2 regions of the Pedococcus aerophilus genome follow, and region 1 is predicted to be linked to the other one. Evidence: riboswitches for the same ligand, from Rfam matches in the RefSeq annotation. Region 1 holds a riboswitch; the other holds the start of a gene.
The links. Region 1 has a riboswitch for cyclic di-AMP ahead of ABD286_RS12835 (transglycosylase family protein). Riboswitches for the same ligand answer to the same signal wherever they lie in the genome.
Positions count from the first base shown of each region.

Region 2: linked by a shared signal. The riboswitch ahead of ABD286_RS12130 (C40 family peptidase) and the one ahead of ABD286_RS12835 (transglycosylase family protein) in region 1 are both predicted to bind cyclic di-AMP.

Region 1 is NZ_BAAARN010000003.1:164,926-172,741, reverse strand. Features, by position in the region: gene ABD286_RS12855 (alpha,alpha-trehalose-phosphate synthase (UDP-forming)) at 1-802, opposite strand, end outside; gene ABD286_RS12850 (CBS domain-containing protein) at 912-1,340, shown strand; gene ABD286_RS12845 (serine/threonine-protein kinase) at 1,382-3,112, shown strand; gene ABD286_RS12840 (threonine/serine exporter family protein) at 3,112-4,611, shown strand; cyclic di-AMP (ydaO/yuaA leader) riboswitch at 4,790-4,944, shown strand; gene ABD286_RS12835 (transglycosylase family protein) at 4,955-5,674, shown strand; gene aqpZ (aquaporin Z) at 5,768-6,568, opposite strand; tRNA gene ABD286_RS12825 (tRNA-Thr) at 6,809-6,881, shown strand; gene ABD286_RS12820 (PAS and ANTAR domain-containing protein) at 7,311-7,816, shown strand, end outside.
Region 2 is NZ_BAAARN010000003.1:18,916-26,731, reverse strand. Features, by position in the region: gene ABD286_RS12155 (beta-galactosidase) at 1-70, shown strand, start outside; gene ABD286_RS12150 (SDR family NAD(P)-dependent oxidoreductase) at 212-955, opposite strand; gene ABD286_RS12145 (hypothetical protein) at 952-1,701, opposite strand; gene ABD286_RS12140 (MFS transporter) at 1,771-3,012, shown strand; gene ABD286_RS12135 (iron-dependent transcriptional repressor DtxR) at 3,092-3,790, shown strand; cyclic di-AMP (ydaO/yuaA leader) riboswitch at 3,989-4,186, shown strand; gene ABD286_RS12130 (C40 family peptidase) at 4,189-4,971, shown strand; gene ABD286_RS12125 (DUF305 domain-containing protein) at 5,064-5,708, opposite strand; gene ABD286_RS12120 (hypothetical protein) at 5,773-6,252, opposite strand; gene ABD286_RS12115 (DsbA family oxidoreductase) at 6,341-7,015, shown strand; gene ABD286_RS12110 (O-acetyl-ADP-ribose deacetylase) at 7,019-7,549, opposite strand; gene ABD286_RS12105 (hypothetical protein) at 7,600-7,816, shown strand, end outside.

The DNA of each region.
Region 1 (7,816 bases):
CGAGGGACTCGCGGATCTCGGCCGCGCGGGCCTTGGTCTCCGGCTTCTTGGCGAGCTCCTCCAGCCCGACGAAGTCGATGGAGATCGGGACGGCGCTGGCCCGCACGCGTCGGGCGCCCTCGGACCGGGACTCCGAGACGGTGTCGCCCTTGGTCGGCAGGTTGAGCAGCTGGCGGCAGGCACGGATGAAGTTCTGCGCGTCGGCGACCCGCTGGAAGCCGAGGTAGTCGGCGCCGAGCAGGCCCTCGAGGATGGCGCGTCGCCACGGCAGCTGGGCGAACAGCTCGACCGGGGGGAAGGGGATGTGGTTGAACCACCCGATCCGCACGTCGGGCCGCATCTCACGGACCATCGCCGGCACGAGCTGGAGCTGGTAGTCGTGCACCCAGACCGTCGCACCCTTGGCGGCGACGTCGCAGATGGCCTCGGCGAACCGACGGTTCACGGCCTCGTAGGACGCGAACCAGAAGCGGTGGAACGTCGCCGACACGATGACGTCGTGGTAGATCGGCCACAGGGTGTCGTTGCTGAAGCCCTCGTAGTAGTGGGCGACCTCGTCCTCGGAGAGTGCGACGGGACGCAGGTACATGTCGTCCTCGACGAAGGGCTCGGGGGCATCGCCCGCCTCGCCGGCCCACCCGACCCAGGCGCCTTCCCGGCCGCGCATCACGGACTCCATCGCGGTGACGAGGCCACCTGGGCTGGTGCGCCACGACTCGGTGCCGTCCGCGTCGACGACGCGGTCGACGGGCAGGCGGTTGGCGGCGATCACGAGGTCGAACTGTGTGGCGGTGCGGGGCACTGGTTCATCAACTCCGGGTTCTGGTTCGGCCCCAACCCTATGACCCGCCGCGCAGGACTGCCTCGGATCTCCCCTAGCGAGGACCCCCGCTGCGGTCTACCGTCTGACCATGAAGATCTCGGATGTGGTGCGTCGCAAGGGTGACCAGGTCGTGACCGTCCGCCCGGACGAGACGGTCGAAAGGCTCCTCCAGCTGCTCGACGAGCACCGCATCGGTGCGGTGGTGGTGAGCACGGACGAGACCGCCGTGGACGGCATCGTGAGCGAGCGCGACATCGTGCGCCACCTGCACAGCAAGGGTGCCGCGGTGCTCGCCCTGCCGATCTCGGCGATCATGACCGCCGAGGTGACGACCTGCGACCCCGAGGTCGCGATCGAGGACCTTGCCCGCACCATGACGGACCTGCGCATCAGGCACGTCCCCGTCGTCGTGGAGGGTCGGCTCCAGGCGATCGTCAGCATCGGCGACATCGTCAAGCACCGGATCGACGAGCTCCAGACCGAGCGCGACCAGCTCGTCGGCTACATCCAGCAGTAGCCCTCCCCGATTCCCCCAGCCGCCTCCCTTACCGTAGGAGGATGCGGACGGAGGCCATCGAGGGGAGCGACGGCGGCGAGGGCACCAGCGCGCCCGAGGGGCCCCGGGTCGGTCCGTACCGCCTGATCCAGCAGATCGGCGAGGGCGGCATGGGGGTCGTCCACCTCGCCCTCGACCGGCACGGACGAGCCGTCGCGCTCAAGCTGCTGCGCCCCCACATCGCCCACGACACCGACGCGCGGACGCGCCTGGCCCGCGAGGTCGACGTGCTGGGGAGGATCAGGGACCCGCGGGTCGCCGCGGTCATCGACGCCGACCTCGACGGTGAGCGCCCCTACCTCGTCACGCGCTACGTGCCCGGGCCGGCGCTCGACGACGTCGTCAGGGAGCACGGCCCGATCAAGGGCGGGGAGCTGCTGTCGCTGGGCCGCGGCCTGGCCGAGGCGCTTGACGCGATCCACTCCGCCGACGTCATCCACCGCGACCTCAAGCCTGCGAACGTCCTGCTCCTCGACGGCGACCCCGTCCTCATCGACTTCGGGATCGCGCACGTCGCCGACGACGTCCGGATCACGATGACCGGTCTGGTGATGGGCACCCCCGGATACCTCTCGCCCGAGGTGGTCGAGGGAGCGCCGGTGACCGAGGCCACCGACTGGTGGGGCTGGGCCGCCACGCTCGCCTTCGCCGCCAGTGGCGCGCCGCCCTTCGGCCGTGGCCCGATGGACGTCGTGCTCAACCGCGTCAGCCGCGGCGAGGCCGACCTCACCGGTGTCGACCCCCGGCTCGCCCCACTCCTGCACGCCGCGCTGTCCCCGGAGCCGCACCAGCGCCCCGACGCGGACGAGGTGGTGGAGGCGCTCGAACGCTATGCCGCGGGCAAACCGGTGACCGCCGTGCTCAGCGCGCCCCCGCGCCATACGCAGGTGCTCGAGCAGGGGCCCACGGCACGGTTCGACCGTCCGGCGGCAGCTCCCGTCGCACCGCTGTCGCGCCGCCCCGTGGGGCCGGTGGCCCTCCCGGTGGACCGGGACGACGACCCGTACGTCGGCCCTGACGACGAGCGCGACTGGGACGGCGGTGCCGACCTCGTGGGGTTCGGCGAGGTGGAGGGGGAGTCCTCCGACTGGGAGGCCGCCCGGGAGGGCGGGCCGGGCGAGCCCGACCCGCGCATCGGGCGGGCCGGCCGGACCGGCACCCTGCTCGCACTGCTCCTCGCGATGGTCGCTGCAGCAGCGGCCTTCCCCGTCGTGGCGGGCGTGGTTGCCCTGCTCTGGTCGTGGGCGGCGCGGACCGCGGACCGTTCGGTGACGTCGCTCGTCCTGCGCCGGCACGACCGCGGGCGGCGGCGCTCCGACGTCCCGTTCGCCGTGGCGGCCAGCCCGTGGCACCTCGTCGTCGGCCTCGTGGCGACGGTGGTCAGCGCGATCCTGCCTGCGGTCGTGGGGGTGTGCGCGGTGTTCAGCGCGGCGCTGGCGATCGTGGCGGTGACCGGGGGTTCGCCCGAGCCCGACCACTCAGGGCCGATCGCCGTGGGCGCGGCCGTCGCCGGCCTGATGGCGTGGTGGGGACCCGGGGGAGCCGGCCTGCGCCGGGGCTCGCGCAGCATCGTCCGGGGCACCACGCCGGGCCCGCGGGCGACCAAGGTCGCCGCGGGGCTCCTGCTCGTCGTCGCTGCCGGGTTCGCGGTCTGGAGCCTCCAGCAGGGTGCGGTGCCGCAGTGGTGGCCGACCCAGCAGCCTTCGGTCGCCGTGCCCGGCGTGGGCGCCTGATGGCCACCGGGGTCAACCCGCCGCCTCCGCTTCCCCCGCGCCGTCCGGCGAAGCGTCCGACGTTGCGGCAGAGCCGGATCTGGCGCGGTGAGGAGATCACCGACACCATCCCGATGGTCGACTCGCTGCGCCACACGCCCTACCGCAACGCCCGGGTGCGCCAGGCTGCGGCCGAGGAGCGCGACGCGCGGGCATCGCTCGACCTGGCCCTGCGGGTCGGGGAGCTCATGCTGCGCTGCGGCGCCGGCGCCCCCCAGGTCGAGTCTTCGGTCATCGCGGTGGCCGCTGCCGCCGGGCTCGACAACCTCGAGGTCGACATCACGCTCCAGTCGCTGCTGGTGCAGTGCACGACGGCGTCCGGCTCACCCATCACCATGCTGCGTGTCGTGCGTTCGGCGACGCGTGACTTCGACCGGCTGACCGCCGTCCACGAGTTCGTCGAGAACCTCGTCGCCGGCAGCTACGACCTCGAGGCGGCTGCCGCACGGCTGCGCGAGATCCGCCGGGCCCCGAGGTTCTGGCCGCGGTGGATGGTGCGTGGCTCGCTCGGCGTCCTGTCGGCCGCCATCGCCCTGATGCTCGGCGCGGGGATCGTCGCGTCGCTCGTCGCGGGCGGGTCGGCCCTGCTCGTCGGGTATGCAGCGCGCGCCACGGGCCGTCGCGGCCTCCCGGACTTCTACCAGTGCGCGATCGGTGGGTTCCTCGCGACCGTGATCGCCTGGGGCGCGTTCAGCCTGGGGGCGAACGGGTGGATCCCGGTGTCCTCGGAGGAGTTCGCGTTCATCGTCGCCGGTGGCATCACCGTGCTGCTCCCGGGTCGCACCGTCGCCTCGGCCTTCGAGGACGCCATCTCCGGCTACTCGGTGACCGGCGCCGGTCGGATGTTCGGGGTGTTCCTGACCACGGCCGGCATCATCCTCGGGGTCGCCACCGGCCTGTCGGTGACGCTGGCGCTCACCTCGACGTTCGACCTGCAGCTGGTCTCGCCGTCCGTGATGTCGACCCGTGCCCTCAGCGCGCCGGTGCTCCTGGCCGTCGTGGGTGCCTTCGTCGTCGGCATGTCCGGTGCCGTCTCGCTGCGCAGCCGCCGCAACCTCGTCGTGCCGGCGGGGGTGCTGTCCGCGGTCGGTGTGGGCGTGTCCCTGGGTGTCGACCGGCTCGACGCCCTGGGCCAGCTCGCGGCCGCCGGGGTCGCGGCGACGGTGCTCGGGTTCGCCGGCCGCCTCCTCGCCCTGCGCATGGGGGCGCCCGCGATGGTGCTGGCCGTCCCCGCGTCCTACGGCCTGCTGCCGGGTCTGGCGATCTTCCGCGGCCTCTACGAGATGGTGAACGGTTCGTCTCCGGACTCCGGCAGCCTCTCGCTCCAGGGTGGCATCACGACGCTGCTGGGGGCGATGGCCGTGCTGCTGGCCATCGCGGCGGGCAGCGTGCTCGGGGAGTTCATGGCAGCGCCGTTCGACCGCCGGATGGTGCAGAAGCGTCGGGTCCGTCGCCGCTGACGGCACCAGCCCACGGCACAAAAGGGACGAACGCGCCATACCCACTTCGGCTTGTTTTTCGGCCAGCGGCTTGTCCCGGAGGCGCGCGCGCCTTACCTTTGACCAGCGCATTCGCGCCCACAACTGCACACCACTGCATTCCCATCCACTGCACACCCGCCGCGCCGAGCCTCGTCATGCGGGTGTTTCACCGGAAGATCTCCGGGCAACGACGAGGACGGGGGACCCAACGCGACCGCCCCGGCGGTCTTGGGGTGAAGCCGGTTCACGCCGGCCGGGCACCTGACAGCCCGAACCCGACAGCTCACCTCGCAGGCGCCGGTCAGGAAGGACCCCCCCTGCAATGTTCTACGCCCCGAAGCACTCTGCCCGGAAGCCCAAGCCCGTCCGTCGTCGCATGGCGGGTGTCGCCATCGCCGGCGCCGCCACCATCGCCGGTGGCATGGCCACCGCAACCTCTGCCTCCGCGGGCACCGTGTGGGACCGCGTCGCCGCCTGCGAGAGCGGTGGCAACTGGTCGATCAACACCGGCAACGGCTATTACGGCGGCCTGCAGTTCTCCGACCGCACCTGGGACGGGTTCGGTGGCGAGCGCTACGCCTCCTCCGCGCACCGCGCCACCAAGGCCGAGCAGATCACCATCGCCAAGAAGGTCCTTGCGGTCCAGGGCCCCGGCGCCTGGCCCACCTGCGGCGCCCGTGCGGGTCTGACCAAGTCCAACGGTGGTGCAGCCGGTGCCGGCAGCACCGCCCGCTCCTCCCGCTCGACCGTGCGCAAGGCCCCCGCCAAGCCCGTCACCGGCGGCAAGCTCGTCGTCGACGGCATCCGCGGCCCGAAGACCAACCGCGCCATCGAGCGCTGGGTCGGCGGCTCGGTCAACGCCGCGATCTCCACGTCCGACGTCAAGGCCCTGCAGCGCAAGGTCGGCTCGTCGCCCGACGGTGTCGTCGGTCCGAAGACGATCCGCGCCCTCCAGACCAAGATCGGCGCCAAGAAGAACGGTGCCCGCACGCTGGACCGCGCCACGGTGAAGACGCTCCAGGCGTACCTCAACCGTCGCTGACCACTGCACTGGGAGAAGGGCCACCGGATGTCCGGTGGCCCTTCTGCATGTCCGGCGCCGGTATCGGTGGGACCAGGATCAGCGGTGTCGGGATCAGGTGCGGGAGGCGTCCTGAAGGGTGGCGGGGTCGGTGGGGGAGGCGAACAGCGCCTTGTAGGCGACGCCAGCCACCAGGCCTCCGGCCAGCGGTGCGAGGACGAACAGCCAGACCTGGCTCAGGGCCGTGCCCCCGGCGAACAGGGCTGGGGCGATGGAGCGGGCGGGGTTGACCGACGTGTTGGTTACCGGGATCGAGATCAGGTGCACCACGGTCAGGGTCAGGCCGATGGCCAGCGGTGCGAAGCCCTTGGGTGCTGCCGAGTCGGTCGCACCGAGGATGACCACCACGAAGACTGCGGTCAGGACGAACTCGGTGACCAGCGCGGCCGTCATGGCGTACCCCTGGGGCGACGCCGCGCCATACCCGTTGGTGGCGAAGCCGTCGGCAGCGTCGAAGCCGTCGCGCCCGGAGGCCACCGCAAACACGATGGCCGCGCCGGTGATGGCGCCACCGAGCTGGGCCAGGAAGTAGGTCGGGAGCTGTCGCCAGCCGAGGCGTCCGGCCATCGCCAGGCCGAGGCTCACCGCGGGGTTGAAGTGACCGCCCGAGACGTGGCCGAGGCCGTAGGCCATCGTGGTGACCGCCAGGCCGAAGGCGAGCGCGACGCCGAGGTAGCCGACGCCGACGAACAGCGCCGACCCGCCGGACTCCGCGGTGGCGGTGGCGGCCAGCACGGCGGTTCCGCAGCCGGCGAGGACGAGCCACAGGGTGCCAACGAACTCGGCGGACAGGCGACGAGCCAGGCTGTACTCGACCGGTCGGTCGGCAGGGGCGGGGGTCGGGTGGTTGGGCATCGGGATCCTCTCTCGGAAGTGTTGTCACCACTTCGTCGTCCCGACCCGGGAAAACGGCACGCCCTATCGCGAACTTCTCGGGTGTGAGGCCTGTCACCCAGGTGCATCAGGCGTCTGCTGCGGTCCTCGGAGTCTGGACCGAGGGGCGTCCTCTCCGCTGCCTGTCGGCGACTGGGTGTCGTCGTCCGAGCTGACGTCGGTAGCATCGTCGCCGTCCGTCGACGAACAGTCGGCAGGCGTGCCGGCGTGGCGCAATTGGCAGCGCACCTGTCTTGTAAACAGGGGGTTAGGGGTTCAAGTCCCCTCGTCGGCCCTTGGCCCAGCGGAAACACCTCCTCGGTCCGGTAACCACCCCACCCCATCGTTTTGGCCATCCTCTTCGCCCACGAACCGCCGCGGATCTGCTCCTTCGAGGGCGGCTGGAAGACGTGGGGTCGGTGACGGTGGCGACGGCGGTGCCGACCCGTTCAGCGTCGAGCAGTCCCTGCGCCACATCACGTTCCTGACCATCGCCCACCTCATCGCTCGTGACTGGCGAAGTCGGGCTCGCGTGGCGACTGCGACGCCTGATCCGGACCGCGACCTACGTGGCCGCGTCGTTCCCGTCATGTGGACGCGGCGGCTACGTCGTGCAGTTGAACGTCAAGGCCGCGGGCCGAAGGTGCTGCCGCAGTCCCGTGTGAAGGCTTGGCTTTGACGCCTCTCCCTGTATTAGCATCGGCGCAGGTCAGAAAGCCGGCCAGTGACGCGACCAGACGCATTGCTGGAGGATGAAGTGCCGTTCGAAGCCGTTGACAACCTCGGCCCGTCGTTGATGTTCGACTACCTCGTGAACACGGACACTTGGACCTGCTCCGAAGGCATCAGGGCTCTGTACGGTGTGGCCGAGGGGCAGCCTGTGAAGACGGCGCACATGCTGGCGCGCATCGTCGCCGAGGACCGAGACACGATCTTCGGAATGTTCCAGCGCACCCTCCAGACCCCGGGCCCCTTCTCGTGTGAGTTCCGAATCTGCGACCCCCGAGGGACGATTCATCACGTGGTCCTTGCCGGTGAGAGTCGAGCCGCCCCTGGGCAGGTGGAGCGGGTGCAGGGGTTCATGGTGGACATCACCAACTCCGTCCGGCAGGGTGCGGCCGAGGCTGTGGAAGCCTCAGCCGAGCACCGAGCCGTGATCGAGCAGGCGAAAGGAGCGATCATGGCCACCTTCGGCATGAACGAGGCCGCCGCTTTCGCTGTGCTCCAGCG
Region 2 (7,816 bases), 150 kb from region 1:
TGCCGGCGACGTGCAGACCTTCACCGCCCCCGGCGGGTCACCCCTGGTCCTGAGCCTGACCGTCACCTGACGCCCGCCACCTGACCCAGCACAACGGTGGTTGCTCGACAGAACGGGCTCCATGCGACCCGTCTTGTCGAGCAACCACCGTTTTGCCAGGCAGGGGTCAGGCAGGGGTCGGGTGGTCGCGGGTGCGGGACGGGGCCGGGGGTCAGGACTCGCGGTGGACCTTGTGGGCGGCGGCCTGGGCGCGGGGCTTGATGACCAGCAGGTCGATGTTCACGTGGGCCGGCCGTTGGACCATCCAGACGACGGCCTCGGCGACGTCGTCGGCCACGAGCGGCTCGGCGACCCCGGCGTAGACGGCGTCGGCCCGCTCCTGGTCGCCGCCGAACCTCGTCAGCGAGAACTCCTCGGTCTTCACCATGCCCGGGGCGACCTCGGTGATCCGCACCGGCTGGTCGACGAGCTCGAGGCGCAGCGTCTCGGTCAGGACGGCGACGGCGTGCTTGGCGGCGGTGTACCCCGAGCCGCCCTCGTAGACCGTGCGCCCAGCGATCGACCCGACGTTCACGATGGTGCCGGCGCCGGACGCGACCAGGGCCGGCAGCAGGGCCTGGGTGACCTGGAGCGTCCCGATCACGTTGGACTCGTACATCCCGCGCCAGTCCTCGACGTCGGTCGACGCCGCCGGTGCGAGGCCGAGCGCGCCGCCGGCGTTGTTGACGAGGACCTCGAGCCGGTCGCCCACCGCCGCTGCGAGCGCTGCGACGTCGCTCGCGTCCGACACGTCGCAGGTCACCGCCCGGCCGCCGATCTCTGCTGCGAGCGCCTCGATGCGGTCGGCCCGGCGGGCGGCGCACACCACCTCGTACCCCGCGGCCGCGAGCTGGCGGGCGGTGGCGGCACCGATGCCGCTGCTGGCCCCGGTGACGACGGCGAGGGGAGTGGTCATGCGGTGCCTCCTGCGGGGCTGGCGGGACGGATGGTGGTGGGGTCGATGGCGATCCAGGTGGCCTCGGCCTGCGCGAGCAGGGTGCCGTCGGCGGCATACAGGGCGGTGCCGCTGTGGTGCTTGCGCCCCTCCTCGCCGCGCTGCCACGCCATGACGACGTGGGGCTCGCCCACGGAGGGCAGCGAGTCGACCCGGGCGGTCATGGTGCCGAGGACCATGGGCCGGCCGGCGATGCCGGAGGCCCAGCCGCCCGGGCAGTCCAGCGCGGCCCAGACGGTCTCCGCGTCCACGTCGTCGGCCGGGACCCAGGCGCACGCGTACGTGTCGGAACCGTTGACCCGTCCGGGCTGCAGGCGCAGGCCGTCGTCGGCCGAGCGGCCGGTGCCGCACGAGTAGCAGGTGGGGAAGGGGTGGCCCTCGAGTCCTTCGTAGCGTTCGCCGGCTGCCTGCGCGGCCACGAACGACACCGGCCCCGGTATGCCGTCCCGTGACGGCCCCTGCGCGGCCTGTGCCTGTGCCACCAGCAGGTCGCCGTCGAAGAGCTCCACGGTGCTCGCGCCGTCGGGCCCCCTCGGGACGGTCCGGGCCGCCATCGCGCGGTCGAGCGGCGGGGGAGTCCGCAGCCGCACCGTCACCGCGGGCAGGTCGGGGGACGTGGTCACGTCCTGCGCGAGGTGGCCGCTGACCCAGCCGCCGTTGCCCGACTCGGGAGGACCGCTGAACCGCGCCGGCACGAGGAAAGCCATGCTCCGAACGTAGTCCGTCCCGCGAGCCCGTCGAGCGCTGACCCGGACCGCGGACGAGAATGGTGGGCGATGACCGACTCCACCCGACGACCAGGACCACGACCCGACCGGGCGGCCCCCGCCACGGACTCCTTTAGCCTCCGGGCCATCGCGGTCCCGGCGTTCGGCCCGACGGTCCTCGCGGCGGTCGGTCAGGGCGCGGTCCTGCCGGTCATGGTGCTGCGCGCCCGTGAGCTCGGTGCCTCGGTGACCGTCGCGGCCGGGATGGTCGCGCTCGTGGGGTTCGCCCAGCTGCTGGCCGCCCTCCCCGCCGGCGCCATCGTCAGCCGGATCGGGGAGACCCGGGCGCTGATGGGTGCCGCGCTCGTCGAGGTGGCGGCGATGCTCGCCGGCGCCTTCGCACCGAACCTGTGGGTCTTCGCGCTCGCCACCGCTGCCGTCGGTCTCGAGGCAGCCGTCTTCAACCTCGCCCGACAGGCGTACCTCACCGACGCCGTCCCCCTCGGCATGCGCGCCCGCGCCCTGTCCACGCTCGGCGGGGTGAACCGCATCGGGTTGTTCGTCGGGCCCTTCCTCGGGGCCCTGGCCGTGCACCAGGGCGGCATCCGCGCGGCATACCTCGTCGCGGCGGTGGGTGCCTTCGCGGCGTTCCTGCTCGTCGCGTTCGGTCCCGACCTCACCGCCACCCACGAGGCCTCCATGGTGGAGCGGTCCGGGGCGTCGGTGTGGTCGGTGCTCGGCAGCCACCGCCGCACCCTCCTCGCCCTGGGGAGCGGCGTGCTCGTCATCGCCGGCGCGCGGGCCTGCCGGACCTCTGTGCTCCCCCTGTATGCGGAGTCGATCGGGATCTCCGCGTCCGACACCGCGCTGGTGTTCGGGATCGCGGGCGCCGTGGACATGCTGCTCTTCTACCCGGCCGGGCTCGTCATGGACCGGTGGGGCAGGGCGTGGATCGCCGTGCCGACCGTGCTCGTCCTCGGCGTGGGGATGATGCTGCTGCCGCTGACGGCCTCGATCGTGCCGTTGACCGCGGTGGCGATGGTCATGGCGTTCGGCAACGGCATCGGCTCGGGCATCGTCATGACGCTGGGCGCGGACGCAGCGCCACCGGAGGCCCGGCCGCAGTTCCTCGGTGGCTGGCGGCTGATGGCAGACCTCGGCGGGACGGCCGGGCCCCTGCTGGTCGGCGCGATCGCGCTCGTGGCGCCGCTGGCGGCCGCGATCGTCACGGTGGGTGCGCTGAGCATCCTGGGAGGCGGGTGGCTGGCCTACTGGGTGCCACGGTTCGACCCCGTCCGCCGCCGCGCCTGACTCCGTCCGCCGTCGAGATCGATCGCGGATCCGACGACGCTCGGCGCGAGGTGACACCCGCAGGTGAGAGGCTTGGCCTGTGACGGACCTGATCGACACCACCGAGATGTACCTCAAGACGATCTTCGAGCTCGAGGAGGAGGGCATCGTCCCCCTGCGCGCCCGCATCGCCGAGCGTCTCGGGCACTCCGGCCCCACGGTCTCCCAGACCGTCGCCCGCATGGAGCGGGACGGTCTGCTCAGCCTCGGCGGCGACCGCCACCTCGAGCTCTCCGACCAGGGCCGCCTGCTCGCGACGCGGGTCATGCGCAAGCACCGCCTGGCCGAGCGGCTGCTCGTCGACGTGATCGGGCTCGAGTGGGAGTACGTCCACGACGAGGCCTGTCGCTGGGAGCACGTGATGTCCGAGCGGGTGGAGCGCAAGATCCTCGCCCTGCTCAAGGACCACCACGACTCGCCGTACGGCAACCCCATCCCCGGGCTCGACGAGCTGGGTGAGGAGGAGCCGATGGAGGGCTTCCGCACCGGTCTGCAGACCCTCACCGAGCTCGCCGGCGAGCAGCCCGAGACCGTCCTCGTGCGCCGGATCGGTGAGCCGGTCCAGGTCGACCACGAGGCGCTCGCGCTGCTGACCGTGGCCCGGCTGCTGCCCGGCGAGCGGGTCCGTGTGCACCGTGCCGAGGGCCGGGTCGTGGCCGTCCGCGAGGACGCTCCGGACTCCACCGCGGTGTCCCTGCCCGACGACGTCGCCCAGCACGTCTTCGCCGCGCTCATCTGATCGGTCCGTGGTAGCGCCTATGGGTCGCTGAGCACGAACACCGGGGTCCAGGCCCGCCTTCGATGCACGTTGAGGGCCGTTTGTTGGCGTTTTCTTGACTCGCCGTGACACGAATGTGACATTGCCGAGGCCTTTGGGTACGGTGTCCGAGGCCTCTTCGCCCCCCGAAGAGACTGGCCCGTTGTGGAAACGCCTAGTCCTGTCACCACGCCCGGGTCCACCAGCAACACCGCTTGGCAGGAGCGGGGGACCCAATTTCGGGCCGTCTCCGGACAGTCCTTGGGGTTAAGTCCTCGTGTGAGCGCCCGCAAGGTCGGGCGGCAGACCACGAGGGCCGGGTGACACACCTCCACCCGAACCCGACAGCTCACCTCGTAGGCGCTGGAGGTTCAACCATCGTGGCTTCACACTCAACTGGTCGCCATCGCGCGCCGGGTCGTTTCAACCCTGTCTCCGAGCTCGCTGACATCGCCGCCAAGGCCGCTCAGCCCGCCGTCAAGACCTCCGCCGTGATCGCGGCCTCTGGTGGTCTCGTGGCGTCGTTCGCTCTTCCCGCCTCTGCCGCCCCGTCCGCCGAGCCGTCCACCAAGGGTGCAGCCACCGCCGCTGCCCCCGTGGCCGTCCAGGCGCCCAAGGCCGCTGCCCCGCAGGCCGCCGACGCGTTCGGTGTCATCGGCTTCACTGCCACCGCCAAGCCGAAGCCCAAGCCGAAGCCGCGCCCTGTCGTGGTCCCGGTCGCCGAGACCCGCGAGACCCGCGAGGCCCCCGGCACCGCGAGCCGCTCGACGCAGCGCCAGGCGCCCGCGAAGGCCGCAGCGGAGCCTGCAGCCAAGACGTCCTCGAAGCCGGCCGCCGGTGGCGTCCTCGGCATCGCGGCGCAGTACGCCGGCATCATGTACGTCTACGGGGGCACCACCCCCGCGGGCTTCGACTGCTCTGGCTTCACGTCCTACGTGTTCCGCCAGGTCGGCATCAACCTGCCGCGCACGGCCGAGCAGCAGCGTCAGGCCGTCACCCCGGTGTCGAACCCGCAGCCCGGTGACCTCGTGTTCATGGGCTCCCCGGCCTACCACGTCGGCATCTACGCCGGTAACGGCAAGATGTGGGACAGCCCGCGCACCGGCAAGGCCGTCGCCCTGCGCGACATCTGGTCCTCCAGCGCCACCTTCGGTCGCCCCTGAGCGCATCCGCTCCGAGGCTGACCTCCAGCTCCACGAAGGGCCCCCACCGCAACGCGGTGGGGGCCCTTCGCTGCGTGCCGGGGTCGTCCTGCTCAGCCGGCGAGCATGGCCTCCATGGTCGCGATCTCGGCGGTCTGGGAGTCGATGATCGACCGGGCCAGCTTCTTCGCCTCGGCGTTGCTGCCTTCCGTGAGCTCGGTGCGGGACATCTCGACCGCGCCCTCGTGGTGCTCGATCATCATCGTCAGCCACATCCCCTCGAACTTCGCTCGCGGGGTGCCCTCGAGCGCGGTCAGGTCGTCGTCGCTCATCATGCCGCCCATCGAGCCCATGTCGTGCCCCATGGCGCCGTGGTCGGTCCCGGCGGGGTCCTCGCCCCAGCCGGTGAGCCACCCCTGCATCTGGGCGATCTCGGGTGCCTGCGCGGCCTTGATGGCCTTGGCCAACGCCACGAAGTCCTCGCTGGTGCCCATGCGCAGGGCCATGTCGGCCATGACGATGGCCTGCTGGTGGTGGGGCACCATCTCGGAGGCGAACGAGACATCGGCATCGTTGTGCGCCCCGGTGGCCGGGGTGGCCTTGGCACCGGGGCTGCCTGACGACGAGCTCGAGCCCATCATCGAGCCGTTGCCGGAACCCGACATCATGGAGTGGTCGTCGTCGCCACAGGCGCTGAGCGCCAGCCCGAGGACGAGGGTGGTGGAGGCGCCCACGAGGGCGCGGCGGAACGTGGTCATGGTGGTCCTTCTCTGTTCTGGTGCGGGTGGGGTGGCGGTCGCGCCCGGGCAGGGCGCAGCCCGCCTACGTCCGCGAGACGCAGAGCAGCAGGAGCGAGGTCGTATGGCGCGTCGGAGGGCTGCCGCGCACGCGGCGCCTGCGCACGGTCTGCACGGGAGCGGCGTGGCCGGGGCGACCCAGGAGGGCCAGGGCCGCCAGCAACGTCAGCAGGCCGAGCAGCAGGCGGAGCACCGCGGTGCAGATCTCTCCACCGTGCCCGGTCAGGTCGTCCGTCGGCGTGACCGCAGCGACGGTGGCGACGAGGATGACGACCTGAGGGGCCATCGACATCATGGGGTGCCCTGACTGGTCGGCGTGAGGGGCCTGGACCTGAGTCGGCGCGTGCTGCACGGGCGCAGGGCCGTGGCCGGGCTGGTGTCCGGGCAGGAGCCCGCCGTGGCCGATCCCGAACCCGTGCATGACCATCACCCCGAGCAGCACGAGGGCACCGGTGAGGGAGCGCGCGAGCCCGCGCGCTGCATACCGTCCGGTTGCTTTCCTCACCGCACCAGCCTACGTCGGCGTCGCCGGGCAGACCGGGCCACAGGTCCCGCCCCTGCCGCCTGCGCCGCACCCGTGTGAGGATGGACCGATGAACGCAGTGGAGATCGACGTCTGGGCCGACGTGGTCTGCCCGTGGTGCTACCTCGGCAAGAGGCGCCTCGAGCTGGCCATCGCCGAGAGCGCCCACCCGGCAGAGGTCACGGTGACCTACCACGCCTTCGAGCTCGACCCCAGCACGCCGAAGGGCACCGGGGACACCGTGCTCGCCTGGCTAGCCGGTCGGTACGGCACCGACCTCGCCGGGGCCCGGGAGATGGCGGAGCGCCCCGCGACCCTGGGCCGACCGGACGGCATCGAGATCGACGTGGACACGCAGCTGCGGTCCAACTCCTTCGACGCCCACCGGCTCGTCGCCCTCGGCCTGGCCCAGGGAGGGCCGGCACTGCAGGGCGCCGTGCTGGAGCGGATGTTCAACGCCCACTTCACCGAGGGCAAGGCCATCGACGACATCGAGACCCTCCAGCGCCTCGGTGCCGAGGCGGGGCTGGACGGCCGCCGCGTGTCGGCCGTGCTGGCCGGGGACGAGTACACCGAGGAGGTCCGCGGGGACGAGGAGGCCGCCCGCGAGCTCGGGATCACCGGCGTGCCGTTCTACATGGGCAACCAGAAGGTCGGGCTGTCGGGCGTGCACACCGTGGAAATCATCGGCAAGCTCATCGAGGCGGCTGCCGCCGACGACGAGCCGGCGACGGCCGACACCTGATCCTCAGGCCAGGACCGCCTCGAACGCCGCCAGCAGCCGATCGCTGAACAGCACGAAACGGACGACGTCGATCACGTCTTCGTTGTCCGGGTGGGCGGCGCGCTCGTGGCGCACGGCCGCAACGGCGACCCGCGCGACCTCGTCGGCGTCCCAACCGTAGACGCCGGCACTCACGGCCGGGAACGCCACCGAGCGCGCGCCGACCTCGCGCGCGACGGCGAGGCTCCGGGTGAAGCACGAGGCGAGCTGGGCCGGGTCGGTCTGGCCCCGGTGCCTGTCCGGCCCGACGGTGTGGATGACCCAGCGGGCAGGCAGGTCGCCGGCGCCGGTCGCCACGGCATCACCGACCTCGAGGCCGTCGCGGTGGGTGGTCGCGCGCAGCAGTCGGCACTCTGCGAGCAGGGTCGGTCCGGCTGCGGCATGGATGGCCCCGTCGACACCGCCCCCACCGAGCAGGGCCGAGTTCGCCGCGTTGACGATCGCGTCCACGTGCTCACGGGTGATGTCGCCGCGCACGGCCTCGATGCGGGTCATGCAGCCACGCTAGGACGCCGAGCCGGCGACCGCCCGGTAGCTTCGCGGGCGTGGCGATCCAGGAGTGGCCCGAGCACCGGGTGCGGCGACCGTGGCCGCGGTGGGTCCGCCGGGCGCTGGCCGGGGTGGCGGTCGTGTCGCTCGGCACGGCTGCGGTCGGGGTCCTGTCCGAGGCCCGGTGGTGGTCCCAGCCCGACGAGCAGGCTGTCGTCGTGGGACTCGACGACCGGCTGGGCGCGCTGCCCACGGGTTCGCGCTACGGCTGCC